Regions from separate parts of the Acinetobacter lactucae genome, predicted to be linked through region 1. Evidence: predicted binding sites of a transcription regulator. Region 1 holds the regulator's gene; each other region holds the start of a gene.
The links. Region 1 encodes PhoB, which activates phosphate uptake and scavenging genes when phosphate is short. Its sites were predicted from a motif close to TGTCATNAANCTGTCATAA; they were not measured.
Positions count from the first base shown of each region.

Region 1 (6,627 bases):
TAATTGGTTTGGTGATTACCCCAATATTACTTAAAGGTTATTTTGGTTTACCCGCTCTAGGGATCATTGCTCCAGCAATCGCAACGATTACGGGTTATGTAGCTATTTTGATTTTTCTCGCGATTTATCTAAACAAGAAAAATCATCCACTTCGCCCGAACCGTCAGCTTCTACAACATATCCGTCATAATCCAGAACTGAGCAAAATCATTTTGCGCTTAGGCGTCCCAACTGGCATTCAAATGATTACGACCTCAATGGCTGGTTTAGTGATTGTTGGGTTGGTTAACCATTATGGTTCACATGCTACAGCAGCGTATGGTGCAGTGAATCAGGTGCTCAACTACATTCAGTTTCCAGCGATTTCGATCTCAATTGCAGCTTCAATTTTTGCAGCGCAAGCGATTGGTGCGGGTAAATCAGATCTATTAGCGCGAGTAACCCGCACCGCTTTGGGGATGAATTTTTTATTTACAGGTACCTTAATTGCACTTGGCTATCTATTTTCAAAATATTTAATGGCTTTGTTTATTACTGACCCAACTGTGGTGGTGTTAGGTCAACAGCTGTTATTTATTGTACTTTGGGCAATTTTATTCTTCGGTGCAGGTGCCATTTTTGCATCTATCATGCGTGCGAGCGGTACCGTGACGGTTCCAATGCTGATTAACATCTCTGCCATTTTATTTATTGAAATTCCATGTGCTTACTGGTTTAGCTCAATGTGGGGACTTAAAGGTATTTGGGTTGCCTATGCCTTGGCATTTGTTAGTTTATGTATTATTCAAGGTTTGTATTATCAATTTATCTGGAAGAAAAAGACGATCAAAGTTCTTATTTAGAACCACCCAAGCCACATAAAAAAAGCCATTATTTGATGGCTTTTTTTAATTTAAATCTTATTTCATCCATTTGGTCACAACGGTTGAAGCACGTTGATATCCTGTTGGGAACAAACGCTGCAATGCATCAAGAAATTTTGCATCACTACCAATCAATAAACGGCGTTTATTTTTCAAAACAGCATCCAAGATTTGACGAGCCGCTTCTTCTGGTGGAGTACGTAAGAACTTATCAAAGTTTTGAATCGATTTAGCCGGATCCATACCCAAACTACTCAAGCTATCACTCATTTTTGCAGCTTTAGCAATATTGGTACGAATTCCCCCCGGATGTACGCACAAAGAACTCACGCCACTTTTTTCAATATCCAACTCTTGACGTAATGATTCGGTAAAACCACGTACAGCAAATTTAGTTGCATTATAGCCAGATTGGGTTGGTTGAGCAGTTAAACCAAATAAGCTCGAGATGTTAATAATATGGCCATCTTGAGTCTGCTTAATGAATGGTAAAAATTCTTTAGTACCGTATACGACACCCCAGAAGTTAATCCCCACAATCCACTCTAAATCTTCGTAGGTCGCGCCTTCGACAGTTGACCCTAATGCAACACCAGCGTTGTTAAAAATCAGGTTAACAGAGCCATGATCTTGCACAGTTTCTTGTGCCCATTGCTTTACCGCTTCACGGTCAGACACATCAAGCTTTTTGGTGGTAATAGTAATATTGCTGTATGGTTTTAAAAGCTCGACAGTTTGTTGTAATCCTTTTTCATTAATATCACTCAACGAAAGATGGCAGCCCTGTTTTGCCAAAAGAATTGCTAACTGTTGCCCAATGCCAGAACCCGCGCCCGTAATTGCAGCGACTTTGTTTTTAAAATTTTTCATTGTCCATCCTTTGTTTTTCGATATTTGCACAGTCAGTTCATTGCATGTGCAGTTTAGACAACTTCAATATAATTTTGACAATACACATTGTCAATATAGTACACTGTAATTTCAGATAGAATGGCACAATTCTTCTGAGCGCTTTATCATAGTGAGCATATTTGGCCAAAACCTATAAATTAGGCAACCATTCTTTAGGAAACAACTTATTTATGGCGACTAACGACTCAACCAGTAAAAAGAAAACAAAAAGTGTGAGTAAAGAACGTCAGTTCAAAGGTTTATCTCTATCTGAACGTAAAGAGGCGCGCCGTGAAAAACTGATTGAAGCAGGTATTGCGACCTACGGAACCCTTGGTTTTTTTTCAGTGACGGTAAAAGATGTCTGCCAAGAGGCAAAGCTCACAGAACGTTATTTTTATGAATCATTTAAGAAGAGTGAAGATTTATTTCAAACCATCTTTTTAAAAATGATTGAAGAATTACAACAAAATCTGATGCAAGCCGTGATTAAAGCTGCACCCGATCCAGAAAAAATGGTTGATGCAGGTTTAAGAGCACTGCTGACGACATTAAAAGATGACCCGAGATTAGCTCGTATTGTCTATGTAGACGCAGTCTTGGTACAAGAATTACATAATCAAGCCACCATTCAAGAAACACTTGCGCAATTTGATCGCATGATTCAAGCCTTCGTTATGCTGACCATGCCCCAAATTCAGCACCACGAAAATGAACTCTCTTTAATCGCAACTGGTTTAAATGGATATGTCACTCAAATTGCGATTCGTTGGGTTATGGGAGGGTTTGAGCAATCTCTTGAGCAGGTTTTAACCGCATGTCGTATTGTTTTCTTGTCTTTATTAGCTCAGGTTTCAAAATAATATTAAAGTTTTTTGACAGCTTAAAATGTGAAAAACAACTAAGTAATTACTGTGTTAACCTATTGAATGACTTTAGAAAGTTTGAAGCTTACATGTCACAATTTGGTCATACCTTTGCCTTAGTTTTGTCACAAATTATTGCTAAATTCAATTTTATAGACTTTTCTGCAATGAAATTGTCATAATTAATCTTTGTAATAAGCCTGTCATAACTACAAAACGGTTCACCGTTAAATCTATAGGATATTGCGCTGTGAAAGATGACTATATTTTAATTGTCGATGATGAGCTTCCTATTCGCGAAATGATCCATACTTCTTTGGACATGGCAGGCTTTCAGTGTTTACAGGCAGAAGATGCCAAACAGGCTCATCAAATTATCGTCGACCAACGTCCGGCGCTTATCTTGCTTGATTGGATGTTACCTGGAGGCGTAAGCGGTGTCGATTTATGTCGCCGCTTAAAACGTGATGAGAACCTCGCAGAAATTCCAGTGATTATGCTGACTGCTCGCGGAGAAGAAGACCATAAAGTACAGGGTCTTGATGCGGGTGCAGATGACTACATGACGAAGCCTTTCTCAACACGTGAACTGGTTTCTCGTATTAAGGCAGTTCTGCGCCGCGCTAATGCATTAAGTGGTGAAAAAACAATTGATGCCAACGGATTAATCCTTGATCCTGTAAGCCAGCGTGTTAGCTTTGGCAACAGCATTTTAGATATGGGCCCAACTGAATATCGCTTACTTGCGTTTTTCATGACCCATCCTGAACGTGCATATACGCGTGCCCAGTTGCTCGATCAAGTGTGGGGCGGTAATGTATATATTGAAGACCGCACTATCGATGTGCATATCCGTCGTTTGCGTAAAGTCTTAGAACCTTTTGGTGTTGACCGATTTGTTCAGACTGTACGTGGAACTGGCTACCGTTTCTCTACACGTGCAGATTTAGCCGCAGGTTAACCAAGATTTATGTATGAACCCTACCCCGTCCCTGAACAGGTACGTGAACAAAAGCTTTCTCGCTACAGTAGTTTATGGACGTTTGCCAAACAAGATTTACGGCTTTTATTATTTTTTCTAATTATTGCCGGTTTAGTCGGTTTCGGTATTGGGTATTTCTGGAGTTGTATCTTTATCGCCTTCGTGGTGTTTTTTACACTCCAGTTACGTTCTTTATATCTGGTCAATGACTGGATTGCCAATAAACCTTATGACGTGCCTCCAAACCTTAACGGGATTTGGGGGGCATTGTTATTTAATGTTTACCGTGCTCAGCGCCAAGAACGAATTGTTCAGGCCGAAATGGTCGGTTTAATTGACCGCGCTCAATCTTCTTTGGTCGCACTTGCTGAAGCGGTTGTACTTATTGATGACCAACATCAAATCGAGTGGTGGAACCCTGCTGCCGAACGTTTGTTAGGGATTAGTCCACTTGACCGTGGCCGAAACCTCTTAACGATTTTACGTCAGCCGACCTTTATTGAATATTTTAATAATATTGATCAGGCACCTGATGGGATTAAGCTGCATTCCAATTTTGATGATGACCGCTATGTGCAGGTTAAACTCACAAGATTTGGTGGAGAAAGTCGTTTATTGGTGGCTTACGATGTGACTCGTATGCATAACCTTGAGCAAATGCGCAAAGACTTTGTCGATAATATTTCGCATGAACTTCGTACGCCATTAACGGTGCTCAGTGGTTATATCGAGACATTTACCGATCAGGAAGATATTAGCCCACGCTGGAAACGTGCATTTGATCAGATGCAGTCCCAAACCAAGCGTATGAATGCGTTGGTGAATGATTTACTGTTGTTATCGAATTTAGAAAATAACAAGAAAATTGCAAAAAATCAGATTATCGAAATGCCGAGTTTAATGAATCAATTGTTTGATGATGCTCAGGCCTACAATGCCGATTATGGACACACGCTCAATTTACATATTGATAGCCACTGTGACCTGATTGGTTCCGATATGGAAATTGCCAGCGCGTTTAGTAACTTAATTACCAATGCCATCAAGTACACGCCAAAAGGTGGAACTATTACCATTGGTTGGCATGATGATGGTGAACATGCTTACTTTAGCGTGCAAGACACAGGCATCGGAATTAACCCTAAACATTTGCCACGACTGACTGAACGCTTCTATCGTGTTGACAGTGACCGTAGCCGTCAAACAGGTGGTACAGGTTTAGGCTTAGCGATTGTAAAACACGTGCTTATGCAACACGGCGCTTATTTAGATGTGCAGTCTAAAGAAAACGAAGGATCAACCTTTACCGCAGTTTTTCCAAAAGAAAGACTCTATAACATGACCTAAAGTTGCCCTCTCACATTTAAAAAGCCGACTCATGAAAAGTCGGCTTTTTTGTAGCATTTAAACCAATTTACTTAAAATTTGAGCAATAAGATTTTGTCTGGTTTTTCTCTATGACATTCAAAAAGTGAGTGGCAAAAGTATTACTTTGACGCAGTGCATCACGGTGATCACCACCATCAATCGTTTGATAAATAGTTGGTTTTTTTAATTTACATAACTGTTGGTAATAAGCAGATGTCCCTCTAGGGTCGACTAAATGATCTTTAGAGCCTTGAACAATCATTAATGGCACGGTCGGCACCATATTTTCAATAGACTGCTGTTTTAAGTAAGCCAAAAGAGGTTTTAAGTCTGCATTAGGGCGAAATATGCTAGAAGGAGATTTCTTCAAATCAGACTGGAGTTCAGATAAACAACGACTGCGTGCTTGAGTCAACACAGTGTTCATTTCTGGACTGACTAAGTTTTCAGGAACAATGCTTGGTTCTGCTGCTTGTGCTCCCAATAACACAATTGGGAAAAATGCTGCCACACTTGGTTCTGGGTTTGGATTACTCTGCACATATTCTGCAATGCCTTCATATTGATAGCCGCCTGGTGCAAGAGCGATTGCCCCTTTTAAATCTAGTTCGGGCGCATCTTTTTGACCATAAGCCGCCACTGTAATAGCAGCAGCCCCGCCTTGACTATGCCCCATCACCAACCACTGTTTATTGAAATCTTTTGGTTTAAGGACATGTAATGCACGCACTGCATCCACCACTGTATGCAGCTGGCTCTTTGCATTCATATAGGGATGTGCGCCTAACGTACCTAGTCCCTGATAATCAGGTGCGACAACTGCATAGCCACGTGCCAGCCAAGCATCTAAAGCTTTTGAAGCCACTTCTTGATATGAATGAACTGGTCCACCCACATAATCGCCCGAAGGTGCACAAGTATCGGCAACTCCAGTCGTGCCATGCGCCCAAGCCAGTACAGGCCAGCCATTTTTTGGCGGTGTGCCTTTCGGTAATAAAATAAAAGCCGATGCCACAATAGGCTCGCCCTGAATCCCTCGACTACGATAATTGACTAATAAATGCTGATCAGCATGAGGAAATAAATTCGTCACATCTTGCTGTGCTATAGAGAGGATTGAACCTGGTTTTTCACTCACAATTTGCTTACTCAAATCTTTAATTGGAGCAGCCATAGCAGAGCCAGACATCAAACAAACACTGCTAAATAAAATTTTAAAAAAGGAATTACTTTTTCTAATCAAGGGATTACTCCTCTATTATTTACATTACATCTATTTAAATAATCAATTTATAAAGTATAAACTACCATAAAAACATCTATAATTATATTCAATTCAAAAACATTAAATTATAATCACTGAAGTTTAATAAAACGATATTTTAAAAATAGGTAGTATAAATATAGTTGCAAAAATTAATCCCGTTTAAATAATAAAAAATATATGCTGATATTTTCTTAATTACTATAGCGATTAAAATGTCAAAACAATATAAATTTATACAGTACCTGATTTATCTTATTGTCGGTTCACTATCTATCCATAGCTTTGCAGACGTACAAGTATATGGTCCTGGTGGGCCAGCACCTGCAATGAAAGAAGCCGCTAAACAATTCACCAATAAAACAGGAATAGCAGTCCATGTGACTTCTGGAC
Region 1 covers NZ_CP053391.1:113,115-119,741, reverse strand. The annotation lists gene HLV59_RS00550 (MATE family efflux transporter) at 1-842, shown strand, start outside; gene HLV59_RS00545 (SDR family NAD(P)-dependent oxidoreductase) at 900-1,733, opposite strand; gene HLV59_RS00540 (TetR/AcrR family transcriptional regulator) at 1,946-2,617, shown strand; gene phoB (phosphate regulon transcriptional regulator PhoB) at 2,871-3,581, shown strand; gene phoR (phosphate regulon sensor histidine kinase PhoR) at 3,591-4,949, shown strand; gene HLV59_RS00525 (alpha/beta fold hydrolase) at 5,017-6,213, opposite strand; gene HLV59_RS00520 (AcfC family putative adhesin) at 6,450-6,627, shown strand, end outside.

Region 2 (6,627 bases), 1.2 Mb from region 1:
ATATTGATTAAATACTTGTGGACATTTCATTTTGAGCTGCCTACATCCCATCATTTTTATTGTTTTTGAACTACGATGAATACTAAACGTAATATCTATAAAGATGCTGAACACCCCTTTGCTCAATATGTCCGCATTTTAGGTAAGGGGAAAACCGGATCGCGCTCTTTAAGTTATGAAGAAGCCTATCAAGCATTCACTATGATTTTAAAAGGTGAAGTATTAGACGTTCAACTGGGCGCATTTTTAATGCTACTTCGGGTTAAAGAGGAATCTATCGAAGAACTCGCAGGTTTCGTTCAAGCGACTAAAGACCAGCTTCATTTTGGACCTTTAGACGTTGACTTAGATTGGTCATCTTATGCAGGTAAACGAAAACACTATCCATGGTTTTTGTTAGCCGCTCTTACACTTGCCCAGCATGGTCATAAGATTGTTATGCATGGCGCGTCAGGTCATACGCTTAACCGTGTTTATACCGAGCAAGTTTTAGAATATCTTGATTATCAAATTTGCCATTCTGAACAAGAAGTTCGTACACAGTTAGCAGAGCAAAATTTTGCTTACTTACCGCTAGACGTGATTTCACCAGTTTTAAGCGAATTGATATCTCTAAGAAATGTCATGGGATTGCGTTCGCCTATTCATACTTTGGCCCGTTTAATTAATCCTTTTAATGCTAAAGCCACTTTACAGGCGATATTCCATCCAGCTTATAGAACCTCTCATCAACATAGTGCATTGCGCTTAGGCTATCAAAATAGTGCCGTCATTAAAGGTGAAGGTGGTGAATTTGAGCGAAACCCAGATGCCAAAACACTCATTTGTGGTATTAAAAATGGTGAGCTCTATGAACATGAGTTGCCAAAGCTCACACCTGAGCGAAGCCCAATTGAAGAAGAGCTAGATTTAGCTACTTTTAAGGCAGTATGGCTTGGTCAACAGCACCATGAATATGGAGAAATGGCCGTAACAGAAACCATCGGAATCGCGCTATATACCATGGGAGTTGTTGCTAATTTTGAAGAAGCGATGCAAAAAGCAAAAGTGTTATGGGATACACGAAATTTAAGCAATCTTAATTCGTAGTTAACAAATGCTATCGTGAAGGTCGACATGGATGTCGACCGTATCACTGCGATACAGGAAGTATCGTCAGTGATACAGAGGATTTTTGGTTACTTTTGATCCTTCAAAAGTAATAAAAGCCTATATGCTATAACTTATGAAAAACATCCTATATAAGGCTGTATGGAATAACCAAAAATAATTTTTCTGTCTTATAAGTTTTAAACAAAACGAATCGGTTTAAACTCTGGTTCATGCTTGTGATGATCATCATCACATTCTTCACCTTCTTCTTTTGTTCCACGGTCAATATAACCGCTACGCTGATCTTCTGGTAAGTTCTTTAACTCCCAAGCAATCACAGCTTGCATACAAGTCTCACGCTGCTCTTTTGTTAAAACAACGCCATTTGGCCATTTACCAATTTCTACTGCTGTTTTTAAACGCTCTACAATTTCAGGGTTTAAAACAGATAGCATTTGTTCAATATTCATGATTCATCTCTTTGAAAAGATTCAAAATCTTGGTTCCAACCAAGTTTGGTACGGCAGGCCATATAGAAATCATAACCTGGTGGATGCAATAAACTTAGTTTAAATGGGTGTTTACGAATGTGTAAACTGTCTCCAACATTGAGCGAGACACTATGTTGACCATCTGCACTCACCATTGGTAACACCCTATTTTCGCGAATAACGATTTTAATTTCGCTTTGACCACCGACTACGATAGGACGTGATGACAATGTATGGGGATGCATTGGAACTAATGCAATCGCATCCATACTTGGATGTAAAATTGGTCCACCACCTGACAATGCATAAGCCGTTGATCCAGTTGGAGTAGAAACAATTAAACCGTCACTATGTTGGCGATAAACATATTGACCATCAATGTTAAGCTCGAAATCAATCATGTGTACCGATTTGCCCGAGTGTAAAACGACATCGTTTAATGCAATCGCATCATAAATGACTTCACCATTTGTTCTTACTTCCATTTCCAGTAAGAAACGACGATCAAGTTGAAAATGCCCTTGAAGTACTTGGTCAAGTTTGAAAATAGCTTCTGAAGGTTTGATATCAGTTAAAAAACCTAATCGCCCACGGTTAATGCCAATAACAGGCGTATTATAGCGAACTAAAGCTCTAGCAGCATGGAGTAAAGAACCATCCCCCCCTACAACTATTACTAAATCCGCAACTTCCCCCAGTAAATGACGGCTTACTACCTGTGCATGATCATAAGGCACTAATTCAGCAGTTTCCTGATCAAAAATGGGGTTTAAGCCTAGGTTCAACAAATGATCATGAATTAAACATAGTGTTTCTACTACTGATGATTTATCTGGTCGACCGATTAACCCGACGTTTCTGAAGGACTTATGTGAAATTTGCACGAATGAGTAAGCTCCGCTGCGATACTGGGCTATAATAACATTAACCTGATTAATTTAAAAAAACATAACAACAAGATGCTGTAAAATTCAATCTAAGTTTTCCAATTATTCACAGTTTTATCATTGCAAATTGATGACAAGCTATCGCATCATTACAGGCATTGTTAGGGTTTTATCTCATCTTTATGAAGTTTGAACGTGGTATCGGTTTCTTTGCACTAATCTTTTCCATTTTGGTCATTGGTGCTTTTATTGCTCTTAGTATCTATCTGATTCGTTTAGATAATATTATCCGTGAAAAATTTGAAGGACAACGGTGGGATATCCCCGCCAAAGTGTTTGCACGTCCTTTAGAAATTTATAATAACGCGCCTATTACCCAAGCAAATTTCACTCAAGAATTAAAACTCTTGGGTTACAAAACTTCAAGTAATTATGACAAGTCTGGAACTTATGTTGCTCAGGGTAGCAATATGTATATCCATACGCGTGGTTTTGATTACGGCGACAGTGTTGAGCCCGAACAAGTACTAGAGTTAAGTTTTGCGAACGATCAGGTGGTTGAAGTTCGAAGTACAAAGCCATCCTCAACAGGTGTTGCACGATTAGAGCCCCTTCTCATTGGAGGAATCTATCCTCAACACAATGAAGACCGTGTGCTTATTAAATTAAATAACGTTCCTAAACCACTTATTGAAGCCTTAATTTCAACAGAAGATCGTAATTTCTATCATCATCATGGGGTTTCGATTCGTGGTACTGCCCGCGCATTAGTGAGTAATGTTACAGGCGGAAAGCGCCAAGGTGGCTCAACCCTGACTCAACAATTAGTTAAAAACTTCTACCTCACACCTGAACGCACGTTAAAACGTAAAGTTAATGAAGCATTAATGGCTTTACTCATCGAGCTGCATTACAGCAAAGATGAAATTTTAGAAGCCTATTTAAATGAAGTGAATCTAGGCCAAAATGGTAGCTACTCAATTAATGGCTATGGTTTGGCTTCTCAATTTTATTTTGGCTTACCACTACGTGAGCTTAGCGTTGCACAACAAGCTTATTTAGTCGGTTTAGTACAAGGTCCTTCTTTGTATAATCCTTGGAAAAATCCAGAAGGTGCAAAAAAACGCCGCGATACCGTGTTAAATAATATGCGTGTTATGGGTTATTTAACTCAGGCTGAATATGAAGATGAAATTGCGCGTCCTTTAAATGTGTTAAGTAAGCCAAGTTTAGGTCCTGCAAAATTCCCTGACTTTTTAGATATTGTGCGTCGTCAATTACGTACAGAATATCAAGAAAGTGATTTAACCAATCAGGGCTTACGTATTTTTACGACTTTAGATCCGATTACTCAAACACAAGTTCAAAATGCTTTTAAAGCTTCAGTAGACCGCCTAGCAAACAGCAACCCAGCACGTTTGAAAAATTTACAAGGTGCTGTACTGATTGCCCATCCAGAAAACGGCGAGCTAGTTGCTGCAGTTGGTTCTACTCAAGACTTTACTGGTTTTAACCGTGCTGTGGATGCAAAACGCCAAGTCGGTTCTTTACTGAAACCTGTGATTTATTTAAGCGCTATTGAATCTGGACGCTACAACTGGGCAAGTCAAATTGAAGACGCACCAATTAGTATTCCTGTAGATGGTGGCAAAAGTTGGACACCTAAAAACTATAGTGGTGGTGGACATGGTGTAGTCAGCTTGAGTGAAGCATTAGCAAACTCATATAACCTATCTGCTGTACGCATGGGTCAAGAATTTGGTTTATCAACTTTTACTAATAATTTAAGAAAGTTTGGTGTTGAATCAACGATTCCTGCCTACCCTTCTATTTTCCTTGGGGCAGTCAATATGTCACCAATGGAAGTATTAGGAATTTATGAGAACTTTGCTACGGGTGGTTTTAAATATCCAACACGTGCGATCCGATCTGTCGTAGATGCCAATGGTCGCCTCCTTGACCGTTATGGCCTGAATGTTCAACAAACGATTGATCCGTCTGTCGGCTACATCATGAATTATGGTCTACAACAGGTCATGTCTTCAGGTACTGGTCGTGCAGCTTACAACAGCTTATCTCCAGCTTTAAAGTTGGCAGGTAAATCAGGTACAACTAACGATACACGTGACTCATGGTTTGCGGGTTACTCTGGTAATCACGTTGCTGTAGTGTGGTTAGGTTTAGATGATAACAAAGTGACTGGCTTAACGGGTTCATCTGGTGCATTGCCAGTATGGATTAATGTGATGAAACAATTACGTCAAACGCCTGTAAATCTACGTCAACCAGACACTGTACAGTGGCAATGGATTGACCGTGCAACGGGTGATTTATCTGCACAAGCTTGTGATGGTGCAATGTATATCCCGATGCTAACACATACGGTTCCGCATCGTGCTACGCCATGTGGAGCGCCTTATTATCAAGTTGATCCAACATATACGCCACAAAGTGATAACACAATTCCTGACTCTCAGGATGATAATACCGACAGCTATATTCGTGAAAGTGAAAACCAGATGGAACAAGATCTGGCAAATAACTCACGTGTAATTTCAAGTGGTAGTTATAACAACTAAGCGTTAACAGGAAATTAGGATATGTTGAAGAAAGGTGTTTTTTATATTGGTGCTATTCTTATGGTCGGCTGTACAACTTTGCCAGATCGTTCTGACTCCAAAGAGAAAACACCTACTCCTCCAGCCAAAAAGACAGAAAATTCATCAGGCGTAAAAATTACGCCTTATGACCATCCGGAAATTCAACGCAAAAATTTACAGGTCATTGTTCCTCAGCAAAAAAAGCCTCAACATTTTAGTGATGATGGCAGTCAGTTACCTGCATTTAAAATTTTAATGCAGAAAACACAGCAGGCTTATAAAAATCAACAATGGTCAGAGGCTGAGCGCTATGCACTTCAAGCCCAGCGTTTAGCACCACAAGCGGCGGAGACCTATTTGTTTCTTGCACTTACGGCAAATCATAAACAGCAATATTCTAATGCTGAGTCTTTAGCACGACGTGGTTTAAGTTTTGCTCAAAGTCAGGCTATGAAAAAACAGCTTTGGTTGGTCATCTTAAAAGCTGGGCAACAACGCAATAATCAAAAAACTGTTCAAGAAGCCCAGCAAGCATTAAAAGCTCTCTAGCTTTTAATGCTTATTTATTTTCTTATTAGAAATTACGAATACCGGCTAAACCATATGCACCATGCTGCTGTGCAATAGTTAAATCGTCAGGATGTACTCCACCCAAAGCAAAAACCGGAATCTGGCTATTTTGAGCAAGATCACTAAAACGTTCCCAACCCAATGCTATAGCCTCTGAATGAGTTGTAGTTGGCTTTACAGGGCTAATAAAAACAGCATCACAACCAATCTGCTGAGCCTGTTTTAAAGAAACAGCATCATGACAAGCGGCAATAAAACGTACTCCCACTTCCAAGTCACCTTTATGCAAATTCATGAGCTGAGATTGTTTTAAATGAACAGTCTTAATCTGTTTTTGTAATTCAGAGCTTAATTGCTGCCACATATCTACATTAATAATTAAATTTGATCGTTGCTCTTCATCTAAAGCAGTTAATTGCTCTATATATTGCTGCTCAAATTCTTCGATACGCCAGTACAATAAAGCATCACTGCTTTCTACCGTTGAAAGCGTATTGCTAATTTTGATGAGATGAGGCCAATAGAGTCGTTTTATAATGTCTTTATTCGCTTTTGGAAAGTTTAAGTGAAGTAATTGTTCACGTGTGTACCATGCCCATGGTTGATGAATAAGATTTAATAGTTCATCAGGCACATAACTATGGAATAAATGTAAATTGACGATAATATCGTCATACTCATGATGAATATAATCAAACTGATACCAATCTTTTAAACCAATGCCCACTTCTTCATAGATTTCACGGCGGCAGGCATCTTCTGGTGTTTCACCCTGCTCAACTTTCCCCCCTGGAAACTCATGCTTTCCACCTTGATGCTGCTCTTCTTGGCGCCATCCTACTAATATTTTTCCACGATGAATTAAGATGGCTATTGCGACATCAACAATCGGTTTGGGCATTTTTTTACTCTCTAAAACTTTTCTCAAGTGTAAGCAAATTTTATCAATTTATAAAATCTTAAAAATTCCATTGACAGATCTATTCG
Region 2 covers NZ_CP053391.1:1,284,564-1,291,190, reverse strand. The annotation lists gene HLV59_RS05965 (glycosyl transferase family protein) at 76-1,089, shown strand; gene HLV59_RS05960 (YeaC family protein) at 1,290-1,562, opposite strand; gene HLV59_RS05955 (NAD(+) kinase) at 1,559-2,467, opposite strand; gene mrcB (penicillin-binding protein 1B) at 2,653-5,049, shown strand; gene HLV59_RS05945 (tetratricopeptide repeat protein) at 5,071-5,619, shown strand; gene HLV59_RS05940 (NUDIX domain-containing protein) at 5,645-6,541, opposite strand.
Region 2: the regulator PhoB is predicted to act here: its motif matches at 2,588-2,606, upstream of HLV59_RS05955 (NAD(+) kinase).

Region 3 (6,627 bases), 2.0 Mb from region 1:
TGAAAATCAAAAACATATTGCCTTGTTACCAGGAAGTCGAAAAGGTGAGGTAGAACGATTACTACCTATGCTATTAGGTGCTGCCAATATTTTGCATACCAAACATCCTGACATTCAATTTTTAATTCCAGCAATTAATGATGCTCGTAAACAACAGATTGAGCAGGGTGTTGAACAATTAGCACCTCAATTAAAAGCAAAAATTCATATTTTAGAAAATACGGATAGCGAATCAAAAATTGGTCGTATGGTCATGAATGCAAGTGACATTATTGCTTTAGCATCTGGAACGGCAACATTAGAAGCCATGTTAATGCATAGACCAATGGTTACTTTCTATAAATTACATTGGTTGACTTATCTAATTGCTAAATTCTTGGTGAAAATACCTTATTACTCGTTGCCTAATATCATTGCGGGTAAAAAAGTCATTGAAGAGCTGATTCAAGCCGATGCAACACCTGAAAATTTAGCAGCTGAAATAGAAAAACTAATGAATGTTGAAACCGCTCAAATTCAGGTGATGCAGCACTTAACCATGCATAAACAGCTTATTTCTGGAAATACAGAAGATCCGGTTCAAGCCATCCTAAATTTACTAGAGAAGTAAAAAAAGGCATTCTTATGAATGCCTTTTCTATTTATGCACGTACAATCAGCTCGTACCCTGTATATTTACGAATGTTGATAACACCGATATCAAAAATTAAATATTGGCCTTTAATCCCTTGTAAGACACCACGAATTTTTGGTGTTTTATCTAAGTTTAAAGACTTAATTTTTTCAGGATATTGTTCCACTGGGTAAACAAACTCACGAGGCAATTCATTTTCTAGTAGTTCAACCGTTTCGTTAAATTCAAGGTTTTGACTGAATTCATCACGAATAGTTTGAATTTTAGGGGCGAACTCTTCAATTAATTGATCACGTTGTTCAACCATATTTAAAGGTTCAGCTTCGCCCTTGAGGAGTTTACGCCAATCTGTCTTATCAGCAATTAAAGAACCAAACATGGTTTCAAGCTGACCAGATAAACGGCGTGATCCAACTTTTAAAATAGGTAAGGCTTGAGTTGCACCTTGATCTAACCAACGACCTGGCATGTGGCTAACACGGGTAATACCCACTTTTAAAGCACTTGAGTTTGCCAAATATACAATATGAGGCTGGAAACAAACATTATGGGCAAAATCATCTTCACGACATGTGCCTAAATGATAGTGACATGTTTCAGGTTTCATAATACAAAGGTCACATTCTGCTTTGGTTTTAAAACATTTAAAGCAGTGACCTTGAGAATAAGATTTTGGTGTTTTAGTGCCACATGACGTGCAATAAATATTACCTGTCCATTCGATTTCTAGTTCTTGTCCTAAATTAAAAGGAAGATCAATTTCTGAACGGTCTAATACAAATTTGTATTCAACATTTGCCTTGGTTGTCTGTTGATCAGTTACACTAGCATCTTTTAGGCCTGCATGCATTTTATGGCAAATGCCTTGTAGTTCCATAAAGTTTAAACTCACATCTTTCAATTAAGGGTTGCAGTTATGGCTGAACAAAATGTCATCACTTCTATGCTAGACGATTTATCAAACGAACAGCCCATTCATACTGCACTTTGTATTGGCCAGAAAATTGACCAGAATAACGCAATTCAATGGCACTATTTTACCGTAACTGAGCTTTTAAGTCTGCCTTTTACTCAGCGTTATGACTTGGGTTTTGTATTGTTCGATACTGAGGAAATGCAGAACATCAGCGATGTGCAAAAATCACAATTATTAGTAAAGCTAAGAGATTTACTAGCAAAGCGCATTGTTGTAGTGAGCAAGCGCAGTGATGAGCAGTTATTACGTTCTTTAGGGTTTACTCAACTTATTGATAAAACTTCACATGATAGTGATTTTGCTTTATGGCAATTTAATATATTGACCTATAAACATGTTCCAGACTGGTTTAACTCAAAGTTTTGGGCGAACCCGGAAAACTGGAATAAATTCCGTTGGTAAAAAGGATTTAAACCTCTTTCAAAATTTAACAATTTGGCTTTTGCTGTCTTAACAAGAATCCGCGTATGCTCATATATAAACCATACATAAGAGTTACACATGACAAATTTAAGCAATATTGTAGAAGCTTTGGCTAAGCAGGCTTTAGGTGGCAACCAGCAAGCATCAGGCCAAGGCGGTTTAGGTGGAATTTTAGGTTCTGTATTAGGACAAATGGGTGGTAATACTTCATCTGGTGCCCAAGGTGGTCTGGGAGGCGTACTAGGTTCTGTATTAGGACAAGTCACTGGCAATAACAACACACCTCAAGCAGGTGGTGGTGTACAAAGTTTGTTAATTGCAGTTGTGCCTTTAATCTTGGGTTGGGTGCAGCAACAAGGTGGTTTACAGGCTGCGTTAGAAAAGTTGAAAGGTGCAGGTTTAGGAAGTCAGGTTCAAAGTTGGGTTGATCCAAATCAAAGTAATAGCGAAGTTCCGACCCAACAATTACAGAGTCTATTTAATCCTGCTGACATTGAACAAGTTGCCGAGCAAGCCCAAGCGCCAAAAGAGCAAGTTTACGGTGCAATTGCTTCAGTTTTACCTCAGGTCATTGATTCTTTAACACCTCAAGGTGAAAGTACCAATCCTCAAGAAGCAAACCAAGACATTCAAAACGTGATGAATCTTGTAGGTGGTTTCTTAAAATAAGATATAAATCCTAAAAAAGCCGATAACTTTTATATCGGCTTTTTTTAATCAGCGCAAAAAAATAAAAGGGCATAAGCCCTTTTACTTTAGATCTGAATCAAACATAACTGATTAGAAGTTATATTCGATACCAGTACCTACAACAGTTTGTTTATCGTCTTCTTTAATCCAGTCACGTTTTTGTTGAGCAACGATACCGTAGAAGCGAGCTTGTTTGTTGATTTGGTAATCAAGACCTAAACCGTACAAGTCGATTTTACGATCTGATTGACCACTTACTTGCGTTTCAGCAGAAGCGTATTCTGCTTTCACTTTAAGTTTAGTGTTAGGAATTTTATAAGCAGCTGTTACTGCATATGCTTCTTCTTCTAAACCACGGTAAGCTTTACCAGCTTTATCGATTGAACCATCTGATTTATATGTTTGACCATATGCAGTTAGATCATCAGTAGGTTCAGCATGTTGCCATAAAGCACCTACAACAAAACCAGATTTAGCAATGTCATAAGAACCAGTTACACGGTAAGCATCTGTATATACGTCTTTTAGGCCGTAAGCTGCGTATTTACCTTTAATACCAAAGTCACCAGCAGCAGCAATTGCTAAACCAATATCTTTGTTTTCATAGCCAAGCGCAGTTGACACAGAATCAAAGCTATCATTTTTGCTGTCTTTACCAGTTTCACCTTGTTTGCTATCAGAGGTGCTTTCACCAGTTTGAGCCATGATATTGAAGGTTAAACCAGCTAATAGTTTAGGGTCTAATTCAAAACCAATCACGTTATCTAAACGGTTTTCGCCGTACATGATATTTGTAATATCTAAACGTGTATCGTCATTAAAGATGTCTTGGTTACCACCAGCAGCAGTTTTGAAGTAAGAATCATACTTACCAACTTTTAATGTACCAACACCATCAGTTTTTAAACCGATAAAACGGTTACGAGCGCTAAGGTCAGTATCAGAACCTGAACCATCAGTTGCAATTGCCCATTCAGCTAAATAAACAGCAGATAACTTGTCAGTTAATTTCTCTTCGCCTTTTACCCCAATACGTGAAGAGTTTGAGTTAACTTCGGTAACGTCACTTTTACCATCGAAATTTTTATTATCAACTTGGTTAATAGAAACATTTAGTTTGCCATACAAAGTTGGCGCTGCTTGCACCGCGTTTATGCTCAAAGTTGCAACTGCGGCAGCGAGTAGCAATTTCTTCATTGAGATTTCTCCAAAAGGTATTTAAAAATGGCGTATGCCTAGCTAACTATTTATTTTGTAGTTGACTTGTGTACAAAAAGTTACAAAAGCTCACCAACTTGCTAAGCAGTATCGGCAAATTTTGTGACAGAGAAGTGAAGAATAAATGACAGTTTTATGACGTTTAAAATTTAGAAATAAATTAGTTGCTTTCATTTTTTGATAGTTTTTAGACGAAAAAAAGCGGAGTCTAAACTCCGCTTTAACCATTTAAAAATCAAAGAACTGCTTTAATTTTTTCAGCTAATTCTTTAATTTTTTCTTGATCTCCTAACTCAACAGCATGGCGTCCAAGATGATGCACATTTGTTGGAATTAGGTGAAAATGAACATGTGGAACAGTTTGTCCTGCTGCTGCTCCAGAAAGCTGCATCAACACAATACCTTCCAAATTGAGCGCTTTTTCCATTGCCTTAGCAATCTTTTGAACAATTTGTATGGTATATGCTGCTGCTTCAGGTGGTAGATCTAGCAGTGTTACAGCAGGTGTTTTTGGAATAACTAATGTATGACCATCGGCTTGAGGCATAATATCCATAAAAGCTAGAACTTGATCATCTTCATAGACTTTTATCGCTGGAAGTTCACCACGTAAAATTTTTGCGAAGATATTTTGATCATCATATGCCATGTATTATTCCTTTAAAATTATTTACATTTCAATTCTTTCTGACGTTCTTTAATAGCGTCAAGACGTTGCTGTTCTTTGTCAGAAAACTTTGGTTTTGTCGTATGACAGTTTTCATTACCATATTTTTCTTTTGCATCAGGATCTTTAAAACAAAAGCCTTTTGATGCATAAATCAAATTGTAGTCATCTTGCAATTTTTGACATTCTTGCTCAGGTGTTGCAGCTTGTATGCCTACGCTAGCAATGCTTACCACGCCAGTAAAGGCTGCAACTATAAATTTATTCATGAGCTTTTCCTCAGTTAAAGGTATGAACCTGTACTCAATATAAGGTTTATTACCAATATTTCAATGACTATTAATTACTCAAGTGTCATTTTGGTTTATAAATTGTTCAAAGAATAGATAAAGTTATTAGATATCAAAGTCTTAAAAATATCAAGTAAAAACATAAACTTAACTTGAAATTTATATATTTTTCCATAATTTAATTTTTATTAGAACCTCATATAGCGGTTAGTAATGAGTTAGAAAGAATGCTTGTGCTAAGTTTGTAATGAACTAAAAAATTAAGCTAATGACTTTTTATTTGCTAAATAGACAGTCTTGATCTGGAATTTGGTCAATGAAAAAGCAAAATATCGATGACATTATCAAAAAAGCGAAACGTGATAATTATCACATTTTGTATTTTAGGATTAAGTGGAATTCACTAGGCTCATTTTTATTTTAGACGGAAATGGGCTTTCTTTTATTGAATAAAATATGAAAAGTTAAAATTAATTCCAGCCTCTATTTTAATTTATCATTCAACTGAAAGATGTATTGATTTTACATATTATAGCTTTTATCATATGACCATTAATTGCTGCGTTTGATAGTTTTTGTTTTGATGGCCTATTTCTAAAATGAAATAGGCTTTTTTTTATTAAAGTTATTTTTAATTAGGAAAATTTAGTACTTTATAATTGTGTTGAGCGTTCGGTTAGCCATGTTGCTAACTGTGGCCAAAACTCAAGAGAACTTGCTTGACTCGACATTAGGCCTAAATGACCACCGGGAATTAGTGTAAATGTGACATCTTGGCTGTTTGTCAGTTCACTTAATGGATAAGCCGCATCGGCAGTCACTAACTGATCGCTACGACCCGCGCCTACTAAGAGAGAGCAGTCGATATTTTTTAATTCAATTTTTTTATCTTTTAATTGAATAAAGCCGCGCTTCAATGGATTTTGCAACCAAACATTGAACAACATGTCCTGATTAATTCCACCTGGGTAATCAATCATATTATTTAAAAAGCTACTTAGAGTGGCATGCTCTTGTACAAATTGTAGGTCATCAAGATTTTTTAGGAGTTGAACATGTCCATCAAACCAGCCTTTAGGGTCAAGAATTTTGAAACCTAAAGAATTTAAAATTCCTGGGCTATGAATCAGACGTTTTGGCAATCCAGAATAAATACGGTCCTGAATTTTTTTATTACGAGCAATCACGTTGTTTATGGTTCGGTAGAGTTTTCCAATATAGCCAGAGGCATAACTGTCTATTGGACTCCCAAGCACGATAAGGTTTTTGACATAGTTGGGTTGATTTAAAGCTGTATATAAAGTGACAAATATACCAGCCATACTCCAGCCATGAAGCGAGATTTGTTCACTTCCTGAATGTGTACGCACAAGTTGTATTGCTTTAGGAATAAAATCTTCAATAAATGTTAAAAAATTAAGATGTCTATCTTTAAAATTTAAACGGCCCCAATCGACAAGATATACGTCAAAACCTGCATTTTGAAAATATTTAATAAGAGAGCGATATGGATACAAATCATATATCGCCATATTAATAGCTAGTGGGGCAACAAATACTAAAGGTTCTTTGAATCGTTTTTGAGTAGCTGCGTAATAGCGGATACGGGTTTGATTGAATTCACCAATCACTTCAAACGGAGTGCTTTGTGACAATACTAATGTTTGAGGGCGAAATAGTCGGGTAGAAAGGTGCTTGATTTGACTTTGTTCAGAGACAAGGGACTTTA
Region 3 covers NZ_CP053391.1:2,129,000-2,135,626, reverse strand. The annotation lists gene lpxB (lipid-A-disaccharide synthase) at 1-610, shown strand, start outside; gene HLV59_RS09905 (DUF2797 domain-containing protein) at 642-1,511, opposite strand; gene HLV59_RS09900 (DUF6231 family protein) at 1,551-2,012, shown strand; gene HLV59_RS09895 (YidB family protein) at 2,112-2,702, shown strand; gene HLV59_RS09890 (porin) at 2,814-3,920, opposite strand; gene HLV59_RS09885 (HIT family protein) at 4,177-4,590, opposite strand; gene HLV59_RS09880 (YARHG domain-containing protein) at 4,608-4,877, opposite strand; gene HLV59_RS09875 (alpha/beta fold hydrolase) at 5,552-6,627, opposite strand, start outside.
Region 3: the regulator PhoB is predicted to act here: its motif matches at 4,064-4,082, upstream of HLV59_RS09890 (porin).